DNA from 3 places in the Shewanella sp. SM95 genome. Region 3 is predicted to be linked to each of the others. Evidence: predicted binding sites of a transcription regulator. Region 3 holds the regulator's gene; each other region holds the start of a gene.

Region 1 (4,290 bases), on a different contig from region 3:
GTTATGTCAGCATGGATTTTGCTGAGCATTTCCAAGTATTTGCCGAAGCTATCTACACGGGGGATCGTTTTATCGAAGGCGATAACGCTAATCAAGGTGATAAGCTAGCAAGTTACGTGCTTGGTAATTTAGCCTTGAATTATAATCGTGATGCTTGGCTTGCCAGTCTGCGTATCGATAATGTATTCGATAAAGATTATGTTAGCGCAGGTTATTACGGTGGCGATTGGGGGGATAGTTACTATTCTGGTCGAGGTCGCGATATTCGTTTCACTGTGGGCTACCGCTTCTAAATATTAATGAGCTATCTAACTAACAAAGCCAGACTCAGTCTGGCTTTTTATTTTTTACGCTGAGTTCAAAGAATAAATCTTAAAATAGGTATAGTCTTGAATATCGTTTTAGTAGAGTGGTTTAATTGTCGTTATCTATAGTGTTAGCGGGCAGTCATTACTAAATAGGAGTAATTTATATTTTACTCTGCTGTTTATGGCTGAAATTCTTAGTATTTTAGGTATGATGTGAGCTGTAACCGAATCATCTTATTGTTAATAAACAGGTGTAAAGTGTCTTATGACTGATCTTGAGCAACAGGTTTTTACTCAAGTTAGAGCTATCATAGCGAACGAAGAGCAAGTGATTGGCCGCCGAGGAATTCTAATTCCACTCAAAAAAGCGATCCTTGCTGAAGGCGACATTCGTAATGTGATTGACATTATCTCGAGCGATCCCGCATTGGCAGCGCACATGCTTATGCGCAGTAATTCCGCACAGGCTGCTGTAGTGGAAAATCACAAAACTCGTTCGTTGAAAGAAGCTTTGATCCGCTTAGGTCAAGTTAATATCTATCGCTACGCCTTTACGTTCTATTTAAAAGAACGCCTCGATGAACTGCCACAGCCCTATAAAAAGTTGGTCCAAGGTTATTGGAAGCTGACTGAAGATATTGCAACGGATGCGGTAGATAGCTTAGCGGATATGGAAGGTGTGGAGGTTGATGCTGACGAAGTGCAAACCTTAGCTCTGTTCAGTGTGTTCGGCCAAATTATCGCACTGACCGCATTTGCCTATTTAAATGCTAATGCCGAACAGTCATTTCCTTTAAGTGTGATTAAGTCATTGATTGATAATCAACAACAGACCTTAACCATAGAAGCGTTCGAGGCGTTAGATCTCGATCAGGATCTGCGTCAAGAATTTATGATCGCCCATAATTTGCGTCAGACCCGTAATCCTAATTCATCAGGGTTGATACTGCGCCGTGTCTTGTCTATGCGTGGATTGTTGATGAATCCGCTGTAATTTGTCGATGCTATGAAGTAGTCATTTGACTCAATAAAAAAGCCTGCATTCGCAGGCTTTTTTACTCTATGTCACCCGCATTAATTCGTCTTCTGCTGGCGGGATAAACCTTCCCTCGCCACCAGTTGTAACCAATTTTGGATCAATGCAGAGTTAGCACTGTGGCGGCGATAGGCACCAAATAGCGGTCGTTTCAGACCTTCTTGGCCGAGTTTTACCGTAGCGAGACTCAGTCCATGTCCTTCATTAATCGACCAGCTTGGCAGTGCGGCTATGCCGTCTTTACAGGCAATGCGTTGCAATAACATCATGGTTAAATCACAGGTTTTTTGCTCGCCCGCCTCTATGCCCGCAGGTTCTAAAAAGTGGCGATAAATATCTAAACGTGTCAACGGCACTGGATAACTGATAATAGGCAAGTGTGCTAATTGCTTAGGAGTGACATAGGCTTCTTTCGCTAAAGGATGATCCTTAGCAACCACTAACTTCACTTCAAAATCAAACAAATGCTGGTAGGCGAGTGAATGCCCAGGCACAGGATCTGAGGTTAATACAATATCCAGTTCACCCATTTCTAAGGCATTGAGCGAGTCGAACAAGTGGCGGCTCGACAAGTCTAACTCGGCAGTTGGATGATCTTGCCTAAATTGTTCCATTACAGGCATTAACCAGCGAAAACAGCTATGGCACTCAATGCCGACTCGCAACTGATTAGTTTCGGTTTCCAGCCCATTCTTCAAATCTGTCTCGGTTTCTAACACCTTAGGCAAAATCTCTTCGGCCAGATGCAACAGGCGTGCACCTTCTTGGGTGAATGACAGTGGCTTACTCTTACGCACAAAAATGGGCGAGTTAATCCTTTGCTCCAACTCCTTAATCTGGTGGGAGAGGGCGGATTGAGTGACAAAACGTTTTTTGGCTGCGCCCGCCAAACTGCCGCTTTCTTTCAGGGCCATTAAGGTTCGCAGGTGTCTTAGTTCGATCATGTTCACTCCAAGTGAATTTCGCTCATGTTGTGCTTGAAATCAATTCGGTTGCTGGCATAGAGACTAACACAATAAACTTCTAGACGTCCAGACGCCCATTGTTATTTATCAAGGCTGAAGTGCTGAAAAGTGCCAAGAGAAAACAATCTGGTGGGTGCAAGTGCCGAATGTGGCTTATCTCAAATAAAGGAAGATAGAGTATGCAATTAAATAGTCTTGGGTTTCCCCGTATTGGGCGTCGTCGTGAATTGAAATTTGCCTTAGAAAAATACTGGCGTGGTGAGAGCACTCAAGCGGAATTACGTGAAGTGGCGAGTGAACTTCGCCGTACCCATTGGCAGTGGCAAGCTGCTGCTGGCATTGAGCAAGTTCCCGTAGGTGATTTTGCCTTTTATGATCAAGTGCTGACCTTAAGCGCGACTTTAAATGCCATTCCTGAGCGCCATCGTGGTGAAGGGGCAATCGATCTCGATACTTTATTCCGTGTTGCCCGCGGCAGAGCGCCAACGGGCCAAGATGCGCCAGCCTCTGAAATGACCAAGTATTTCAATACTAACTATCACTATCTGGTACCTGAGCTCAGCCAAAACCAAGAGTTTTCGATTGCCTATGAGCAGTTCTTTGATGAAGTCAGCGAAGCGCAGTCCTTAGGCTATAAAGTAAAACCTGTGCTACTCGGCCCTGTTAGCTACTTGTACCTAGCTAAAACCGTGGGCGAAGAGTTTGATAAGTTAAGCTTATTACCCAATTTATTAACTGCTTATGCTGACATTTTGGCGCGTTTTGCTGCTCAGGGAGTGCAATGGGTACAGCTCGATGAGCCCATTCTCGCATTGGAATTGGATGGCGAATGGCAAGCGGCGATGATTGAGGCGTATCAAGCCCTCAGCACTGCGAAGGTGAAGATCCTTCTTACCAGTTATTACGGCGGTATCGCACACCATCAATCGCTGGTATCGGCCTTGCCGGTCGCGGGGTTGCATGTCGATTTAGTCACAGCGCCGGATCAATTAGCAGTCTTTGCCAATGCGCTTGGTCAAGATCAAATTTTGTCGGCGGGTGTGGTCAATGGTCGCAACGTGTGGGCGGCAGAGGCGGATTTGATTGCCGAACGCATAGGCACGGTTGCCCGTGATCTCGGAGATCGCTTGTGGATCGGTACTTCTTGCTCACTCCTGCACAGCCCTGTGGATTTAGAGGTGGAAGCCACGCTTGAGCCCGCGCTGCGTCAACAACTCGCGTTTGCGAAGCAGAAATTACTCGAACTGGCCAATGTGCGCCAATTGCTACTGGCACCTGAATCGGTCGCGGCAAAAGAGATTGTGCAAACCTGTTTGGCACGCCGTGAGGCGAAAGCGCAGTCTGCAGATAAGCAAGTGATTGCCCGCGTTGCCGCGTTGACATCTGCCGATTATGAGCGCATCAGTGATTTCAGCGTACGCCAAGCAGTGCAGCAGCAGAAATACCGTTTACCTCTGTTGCCGACCACCACCATTGGCTCCTTCCCACAAACACCTGCAATCCGTGGACTACGCAGTCGTTGGCGCAAGGGCGATCTGAGTGATGCACAATATACAGAGCAATTGCAGCAAGTCACCCGCGATACTATCGACCGCCAGCTTAAACTCGGTATCGATGTGTTGGTTCATGGTGAGGCCGAGCGCAACGATATGGTGGAATACTTTGGTGAGCAGCTTGCGGGCGTTGGCTTTACCAAAAATGGTTGGGTGCAAAGTTATGGTTCACGCTGTGTTAAGCCGCCGTTGGTCTATGGTGATGTTAGCCGTCCAAAGGCGATGACGGTTGATTGGGCCGAGTTTGCCCAAAGTCTCACCGACAAGCCTGTAAAAGGCATGCTGACTGGCCCGGTGACGATTCTGCATTGGTCATTCGCCCGTGAAGATATCGGCCGCGATGTGATTGCGACTCAGCTGGCGCTGGCGATTCGTGATGAAGTGGTGGACTTACAAAATGCAGGTATTGGCATTATACAAATCGATGA
Region 2 (4,290 bases), on a different contig from region 3:
AGAAATTTCATCGACTTCGCTGTCAGAAATCCAAGCATGCACATCATTTACTACTGCCTTTGTTTTTAACGAATTTGCCAAGTCATGATCAGTTACACACAGGCTTTCATAGTGGATTTCGTAAGGTGTTTCAAAAAAGGCTTCAGGATCGGATTCAAGAAAAGCGGCGATCTCCTCTAATGTACCGTATGTCTTTGCTGTTTCCTCTGGCAGACCTACGTTGGCTGCCCATGCACAAGATTGAAGTTGCTGTAATAAGATGGCGTTATCGGTCATGGGATCAGTGCACTCTAATGGTCTGTGTATATGCTGCTTTTTATCTTGCCATATTTGTCTTAGCACTATTAATCTAACTAAATGTCAGACATAAAAAAACCGCTGGGTAGCGGTTTTTTATGGGTCTTAAGTGTAAAAATTGAAATGAATTAAGACTATAGACCCGCGTCAGCACGTAATATTTCGGCTTTATCAGTCGCTTCCCATGGGAATTCGCTGCGACCAAAGTGGCCATAAGCGGCGGTCGCTTGATAAATTGGACGTGCTAAATCTAGCATGGCCGTTAAACCGTATGGGCGCAGTTCAAAGTGTTGACGTACTAACTTGATCAGCACTTCTTCAGATACTTTACCGGTACCGAAGGTCTCGATGCTGATAGAGGTCGGCTCTGCCACACCAATTGCGTAAGACACTTGGATTTCACAGCGATCAGCAAGACCTGCTGCAACTATGTTTTTTGCCACATAACGGGCAGCATATGCCGCGCTACGATCCACTTTTGATGGATCTTTACCAGAGAATGCGCCACCACCATGACGGGCCATGCCGCCGTAGGTGTCAACGATGATCTTACGACCCGTTAAGCCGCAATCGCCTACTGGACCACCGATAACAAAACGGCCAGTTGGGTTGATAAAGAACTTAGTATCTTTGTTTAACCATTGAGCCGGTAATACTGGCTTGATAATGGTTTCCATCACGCCTTCAATTAAGTCGGCTTGTGAAACGTCATCTCTGTGCTGAGTCGATAACACAACTGCATCGATACCGATAATTTTGCCATCATCATAGGCAAAAGTGACTTGGCTTTTCGCATCTGGGCGTAACCAAGGTAGCGTGCCATTTTTACGCACTTCAGACTGACGTTTCACTAATGCGTGGGCATAGGTGATAGGTGCAGGCATCAGAATGTCGGTTTCGTTGTTGGCATAGCCAAACATTAACCCTTGATCGCCAGCACCTTGCTCTGCAGGGTCTGCGCGGTCTACACCTTGATTGATGTCGGGTGATTGCTTACCAATGGCGTTTAATACTGCGCACGAGTCTGCATCAAACCCCATATCTGAATGGGTATAACCAATTTCACGCACCGTTTTACGGGTGATTTCTTCAATATCAACCCAGGCAGAGGTAGTGACTTCACCACCCACTAATACCATGCCGGTTTTGACATAAGTTTCACACGCTACGCGTGCTTTTGGATCTTGAGCCAGAATTGCATCTAGCACAGCATCAGAAATCTGATCTGCAATCTTATCGGGATGACCTTCTGATACCGACTCAGAAGTAAACAAGTGCTTTGCCATAGTAGGAAAATCTCGTCGTTAGCATTCAAACGTGTAGAAGCATCTACATCTAGACGGCTATTTTAGTTTAAATCCGATTGCCGATCACCCCCGATAATAAAAAATCCTCTCAGATTGTGACCTGAAAACGACTACGCTCTGTCATAAATAGGTTATTTTACTTATATTTCATAGCATTAAGTTTACTATGTTTTTGAGAAATTTATTTCTCCATTACAAGTGATCCTTGCTATGCCCTCTCAAGTAAACGCCAGCAAAGTGACTGGCTTGTTTCTGCGACTTGTATACCCAAGCGACCTGAATCCTGCATCTTCAGGTTGTTTGGGTACATATTCGCCCATCTTTTGCTGAGTGAATGGTAATTTTAGTTTGCGTCACACTGGCATGTAGGGGAAAATATGCATCCAAATTGCCCGCTAGACCCCACAAACAAGCAGGAGAGAGCATGTCTTCCCGTAAAGTACTCGCAAACGCAATCCGTGCGTTAAGTATGGATGCAGTTCAAAAAGCAAATTCAGGCCATCCCGGCGCCCCAATGGGTATGGCAGATATTGCTGAAGTGCTGTGGAATGATTTCCTTAAGCACAACCCGAACAATCCGAAATGGGTAGATAGAGATCGTTTTATCCTCTCTAACGGTCACGGTTCAATGCTGATTTACTCTTTACTTCACCTGACTGGTTATGAATTACCAATTGAAGAGCTAAAACAGTTCCGTCAATTGCATTCTAAAACCCCGGGTCACCCAGAATACGGTTACACCCCAGGTGTTGAAACCACAACGGGTCCACTCGGTGCGGGCATCAGCAACGCTGTCGGTATGGCGATTGCTGAGAAAACCTTAGCGGCACAGTTTAACCGTGATGGTCACGATATCGTTGATCACTACACTTACTGCTTCCTCGGCGATGGCTGTTTGATGGAAGGCATTTCCCACGAAGCCTGTTCATTAGCCGGTACTTTAGGTTTAGGTAAACTGGTCGCATTTTGGGATGACAACGGTATTTCTATCGATGGCCATGTTGAAGGCTGGTTCACCGATGATACGCCAAAACGTTTTGAAGCTTACGGCTGGCATGTGATTGCCGGTGTTGACGGTCACGATAGCGCGGCAATCCGTGCTGCTATCGAAGCGGCTAAAGCCGTTACCGATAAACCAACCATGATTTGCTGCAAAACCATTATCGGTTTTGGTTCACCCAACAAATCTGGCAGCCACGATTGTCACGGCGCGCCACTAGGCGATGCAGAAATCGCAGCCGCCCGTGAATTCCTTGGCTGGCCACATGCACCATTTGAAATCCCTGCTGACGTTTATGCCGGTTGGGATGCCAAAGAAGCCGGTGCGGCCCGTGAAGCAGCGTGGAACGAGAAGTTTGCAGCATATCGCGCTGCTCACCCAGAACTGGCTGCTGAATATGAGCGTCGCGTTCTGAAAGGTGAATTACCGGCTGATTTCGAAGAAAAAGCGCAGGCATTCGTACAAGCATCACAGGACAAAGCCGAAGGCATTGCGAGCCGTAAAGCCTCACAAAATGCTATCGGTGCATTTGGCGCTATGTTGCCTGAACTGTTAGGCGGCTCTGCTGACTTAGCGGGTTCTAACTTGACACTGTGGTCAGGTTCTAAAGGTATTCAAGACGATCCAGCTGGTAACTACATTTACTACGGCGTGCGTGAATTCGGCATGAGCGGCATTATGAACGGTGCTTCGCTGCATGGTGGTTTCATCAATTACGGCGCAACTTTCATGATGTTCATGGAATATGCTCGTAACGCAGTTCGTATGTCGGCGCTGATGGGCATTCAAAACATCTTCGTTTATACCCATGACTCTATCGGTCAAGGTGAAGATGGCCCAACGCATCAGCCAGTTGAGCAATTAGCTAACCTGCGTATGACGCCAAATATGGCCGTATGGCGTCCATGTGATGCGGCAGAAACGGCTGTTTCTTGGAAAGCGGCGATTGAGCGCCGTAATGCACCTACGTCACTGATCTTCAGCCGTCAAAACCTGAAAGCGCAAGCGCGTACCGCTGAGCAATTAGCTAATGTGGCTAAAGGTGCTTATGTACTGCAAGACTGTGCGGGTACACCAGAACTGATCCTGATCGCAACTGGTAGCGAAGTACAATTGGCAATGGATGCAGCCGCTGCACTGACTGAGCAAGGTAAACACGTTCGCGTAGTTTCTATGCCATCGACGACTGAGTTCGATAAGCAAGATGCCGCGTATAAAGAATCTGTATTACCACGTGCAGTGACTAAACGTGTGGCTATTGAAGCGGCGCATACCGATTTCTGGTACAAGTACGTCGGGTTTGAAGGCACAGTTGTGGGCATGACCACATTTGGTGAGTCTGCGCCGGGTAACGTGCTATTGAATCACTTCGGTTTCACCGTTGAAAATGTGCTGAATGCTGCAAAATCATTGGGCTAATCGCTCAAGGGATTAGATTCAATACAAAAGGTTAAACTTTTTAAGTGTTAATCTGTATAATGCGGCCTGCAATCGTTTGCAGGCCGTTTTTGTATTAAGAGGAAATTGAGACCTCAATGATCCGAGTCGCTATCAATGGTTATGGCCGTATCGGCCGCTCTATTCTTCGTGCTTTGTACGAGTCTGGAAAACGGCAGCAAATGCAGATTGTCGCGATTAATGAATTAGCTAAACCTGAAGCCATTATTCATCTGACCCAGTACGACA
Region 3 (4,290 bases):
GGAGCCACCAAATTTATGTAAGTGACAACGTGCCATCTATTATTCCTCTACTGACAAGCCGCAACGGCGGCTAATCCTGCTTGAATATCTGCAACTAAATCGGCGGCATCTTCAATACCCACCGATAGACGCAATAGGGTGTCCTTAATACCAGCCTCGAAGCGCGCCTGCGGCTCCATGGCTCTGTGGGTCATAGTGGCGGGCACTGCCACTAAACTTTCGACGCCACCTAAACTTTCCGCCACGCTAAATAAGCTGAGTGCACCTAAAAAGGCCACCACTTCGGCCTCGCCGCCTTTGAGCTCAAAGCTCAGCATAGCGCCAAAGCCCTGTTGTTGCTTGGCCGCAATGGCGTGACCTGGGTGATCCGCAAGCCCTGGGTAATAGACTTTACTCACCACAGGGCTTTGCGTTAATACCTCAATAATACGCTGGGCATTGGTTTGATGCTCGCGAATACGCACAGCTAAGGTACGCAGGCCTCGCAGGGTCAGATAACTGTCAAAGGCTGACCCCGTTAAGCCTAGAGTGTTCGACCACCAATGTAAGCTTTCGCCGATTTGCGCGTCTTTGGCGACCACTGCGCCGCCGACTACATCGCTGTGACCATTGATATATTTAGTGGTGGAGTGGATAACGATATCCGCGCCTAACAATAGGGGTTGTTGCAATATCGGCGATAAAAAGGTGTTATCGACCACCACCAGCGCGCCGACCTCATGGCTCACCTTAGCAATGGCTTCGATATCTACCACACGCAATAACGGGTTCGATGGGGTTTCGAGCCACACCATCTTAGGATTCTGGGCAATGGCGGCGGCTAACGCTTGGCTGTCGGTTTGGTCGACCACAATGAGCTTAAACTGGCCTTTCTTCGCCAAGTTGGTAAATAAACGGTAGGAACCGCCATAGCAATCATGGGGCACAACCAATAGGTCATCGGGGCCGAGCAAAGTCGTCACTAAGGTGATGGCCGCCATGCCAGTGCAGGTCACTATGCCAGTGGCACCCTTTTCTAATTGCGCTAATGCTTCGCCTAAAATGCAGCGCGTTGGGTTGCCTGAACGACTGTAATCGAATTCGCGGGGATTTTTATGACCATCGAAGGCGTAATTAGTCGACAAATAAATCGGTGGCACAACTGCGCCATATTGAGTATCGCTTTCGATACCCTGACGCACAGCCAGTGTGGCTAATTGACGCTCTGCCATGGGTGGACTCCTAAATTCGGTAGACTGATAGAGATGTCTGGACGTCTAAATGTACCTAAGCCCAACGCCATCGTCAATAGGCGTGAAGACGTTTAGACGTCTGAACATAAAGAAATCTGTTTGCAATCACAAAGAAATAGTAGCAATAATTTGACTGTTCTTTGTAAGGGTTTAAAATCTGCCCCGAATTTAGCGTTATAACAGGTGAGTCAATGACTGAATGGAATGGGGAATACATCAGCCCCTATGCTGAACATGGCAAGAAGAATGAACAAGTAAAAAAAATTACTGTGTCTATTCCGCTCAAAGTGCTTAAGGTCCTCACGGACGAACGTACTCGTCGTCAGGTCAATAATTTGCGTCACGCCACCAACAGCGAGCTGTTGTGTGAGGCATTTTTGCACGCCTACACTGGCCAGCCATTGCCCAACGATGAAGATCTGTCAAAAGATAACCCAGACAGCATTCCCGCCGAAGCCAAGTTGTTGATGGATCAAATGGGAATAGAGTGGGAAGACATGGAATAGCGACTCGTCGCTTTCAAAGTCATATCACAGTGCTCATCAATAGGGATCGTTAACGATCCCTTTTTGTTTATACCCAAGCGACTTCAAACTTTAAATTTCACCATCTTGAGTTGGTTTGGGATATAGGAAATCCTATGTTTTCTATGATAGATCCACAGACACTCGCCTTAGCCTCGCTGGTCGTGTTTCTGGGCGCATTAACCCAAAGTCTTATTGGGTTTGGGCTTGCGGTTGTCGCCAGTCCTTTGCTGTATATCGTCGATCCACAACTTGTACCTGCGCCTGTTATTGCTATGGGTTTCTCCATCGCCCTGCTGACCTTAGTGCGTGAACGCGGTCACTTAGAATTCAATGGCTTGCAATATGCGCTCATAGGCCGCGTGCCCGGCGGTTTTATCGGCGCGAGCCTGTTGCTGTTTGCGCCTCAACCCATACTCGGTTTATCCATCGCCGCCATTGTGACTGTCGCAGTGATCCTCAGCCTGTATAAATTCAGCCTGCCAGTGAATAAGAAAACCCTCTTCGGTGCGGGCGTGGTTTCAGGGATCTTCGGCAATATCGCCGCGATTGGTGGCCCGCCGATGGCGATTTTGTTGGCAGGCAAAGATGCCTCGCAGTTTCGCGCTGCCCTGTCGGCCTTTTTCATTTTTAGCTCCATGATTGCACTGATCATTTTAGCGATCACTGGCTTATTAGAATTAAAACATCTGTGGCTGTCGTTGATGCTGCTCCCCTCAGTGATTTTAGGTTACTTAGTCGCAGGACGATTAGTGGGCCGTGTCGATAAAGAGAAGACAAAGATGGCGACGTTAGTCCTGTGCAGTATCAGCGCCTTAGTGCTAACGATGAAGTCGGTTATCGAGTTATTACCCCAATAAGCGTCCCGCTTGTAATGGCAAATCATCTGAAGATTCAAACAATAAAAAAGCACTGACATTGCCAGTGCTTTTTCTTTATCTATCAATATGTAAAGCCAGCTTACACTCAGCTTAAATAGCTTTGCCCTGCGTACACAATAAAGTGTCTTAAGGCGAGTACGCCCGTTAAGCTCGCACAAGCCACCATGATCATCGCGCCCTTAGTGTGGCGAGTCGCGGCGGGTAGCAGCATAAACAGCAATGGAATACCAAAGCCAATACCGACAACGCCTATCCAGAACACGCTTGCCCATAGCCCAGACGTTAACGATGCTAAGGCCGCAGCCGCCGCGCCGCCCTTGAAGTACAAGGCGCAGAACAACATGAACAGGAACAGGATTTCAATCGCCATCACAGGCAATTCTAAACCGTGCATCTTCACTAAGGTTTTGTCGTGGCTGTCCGTCTTAAACATCAGCAACGCCAGTACCGCATTTGCCGCAGCGCCCGCCGATAGACCTGACACTAAAAACAGCGCAGGCAGTACCGCAGTGTTGAGCATAGGATAGGCATTCATCGCCGAAATTAAGAAGCCAGTGTAAGCCCCTACGCCAATGGCGAGGACAAACAACAATACTTCAATCAGCTTTCGAAATGGCATAAGTAACTTAGCGATAGGTGTTAGGAAACCCAAACCCCATTTTGGTAAGTCATCCCGCAGCACAATAATGGCGTACGCAAAAGCTAAGGGAGAATACGCCAGCAGCGCCAGTACCCCGATTGCCATCACAGACTGGAAGTTATAGTGAATTAAGATCAACCAGAAGTGGAATGGTTTGGTTAAGTCAAACACTAAGCAAGCTAGACCTAAGCTAATTGCTACAGGCCCAATAATGGCTGCCGCCTTAAGAATGCTGCTTTCAGCTCCCGCGCTGAGTTCCTTATTCGCCCAGCGTAAACCAATGCCAATCAATAAACTGCCCGCGGATAACCCCGCCATAAACAGGTAAACGGCGATGACCCAGTGCCAAGTGACAGGATCATATTGCGCCATGTCGCCCCAAGTATTGTTCATAATCAAATCCCCCCTCTTTTGGTAGGAACGCGATATACCCTAGGTTTTGTGCCCAAATGGGTTTTATCTTGGTAAGTGATTTTAGTGTTGAGCATGATGGCCACTTCACTGCTTGGATCATTGGCATCACCAAACACTAAGGCATCGGTTGGACACACTGTCACACACGCTGGCTCTTCGCCCCGTGCTAAACGACTGTCTTTACAGAAGTTACACTTATCCGCCGCCTTGGTTTCTGGGTTCATAAAGCGCACTTTATAAGGGCACGCTGCCACACAGTACATACAGCCGACACACTTCTCGGTATGGATAGAGATAATGCCGTCTTCACCCACATAGGCCGCGCCTGTTGGGCACACCTTAACGCAGGGTGCATCTTCACATTGCTGGCAAGATACCCTGTGATATTTGAAATGCAGATTGGGCATCTCACCAAAGGGGCCTTCCACACGCACTTGCAGACGAGTTACGCCTTCGGGTACGCCATTTTCACTGCGACACGCCACGTTACAAGCTTGGCAGCCGATGCACTTATTCTCGTCGTGCACCATTACATATCGTTTATTCATTTAAGCCTCCGATTAGCGCTTTGCCAGCGTGACGCCCGTGGTGTGCACTGT

The links. The regulator MetJ, encoded in region 3, represses methionine synthesis genes. The targets are predictions, from matches to a motif close to TAGACGTCTAGACGTCTA.
Region 1: metE (5-methyltetrahydropteroyltriglutamate--homocysteine S-methyltransferase) is a predicted target of MetJ. The motif match lies at 2,361-2,378, and genes of this name have one in related genera.
Region 2: metK (methionine adenosyltransferase) is a predicted target of MetJ. The motif match lies at 1,626-1,643, and genes of this name have one in related genera.

The regions. Positions count from the first base shown of each region.
Region 1 is NZ_JAKKSE010000021.1:39,765-44,054, reverse strand. It holds gene L5M29_RS18850 (TonB-dependent receptor) at 1-293, shown strand, start outside; gene L5M29_RS18845 (HDOD domain-containing protein) at 574-1,302, shown strand; gene L5M29_RS18840 (LysR family transcriptional regulator) at 1,383-2,288, opposite strand; gene metE (5-methyltetrahydropteroyltriglutamate--homocysteine S-methyltransferase) at 2,489-4,290, shown strand, end outside.
Region 2 is NZ_JAKKSE010000006.1:67,683-71,972, reverse strand. It holds gene L5M29_RS09250 (hypothetical protein) at 1-276, opposite strand, end outside; gene metK (methionine adenosyltransferase) at 432-1,583, opposite strand; gene tkt (transketolase) at 2,029-4,023, shown strand; gene epd (erythrose-4-phosphate dehydrogenase) at 4,140-4,290, shown strand, end outside.
Region 3 is NZ_JAKKSE010000007.1:111,888-116,177, reverse strand. It holds gene L5M29_RS10350 (bifunctional aspartate kinase/homoserine dehydrogenase II) at 1-36, opposite strand, end outside; gene metB (cystathionine gamma-synthase) at 48-1,211, opposite strand; gene metJ (met regulon transcriptional regulator MetJ) at 1,424-1,738, shown strand; gene L5M29_RS10335 (sulfite exporter TauE/SafE family protein) at 1,873-2,616, shown strand; gene nrfD (NrfD/PsrC family molybdoenzyme membrane anchor subunit) at 2,723-3,670, opposite strand; gene L5M29_RS10325 (4Fe-4S dicluster domain-containing protein) at 3,673-4,239, opposite strand; partial or broken gene phsA (thiosulfate reductase PhsA) at 4,252-4,290, opposite strand, start outside.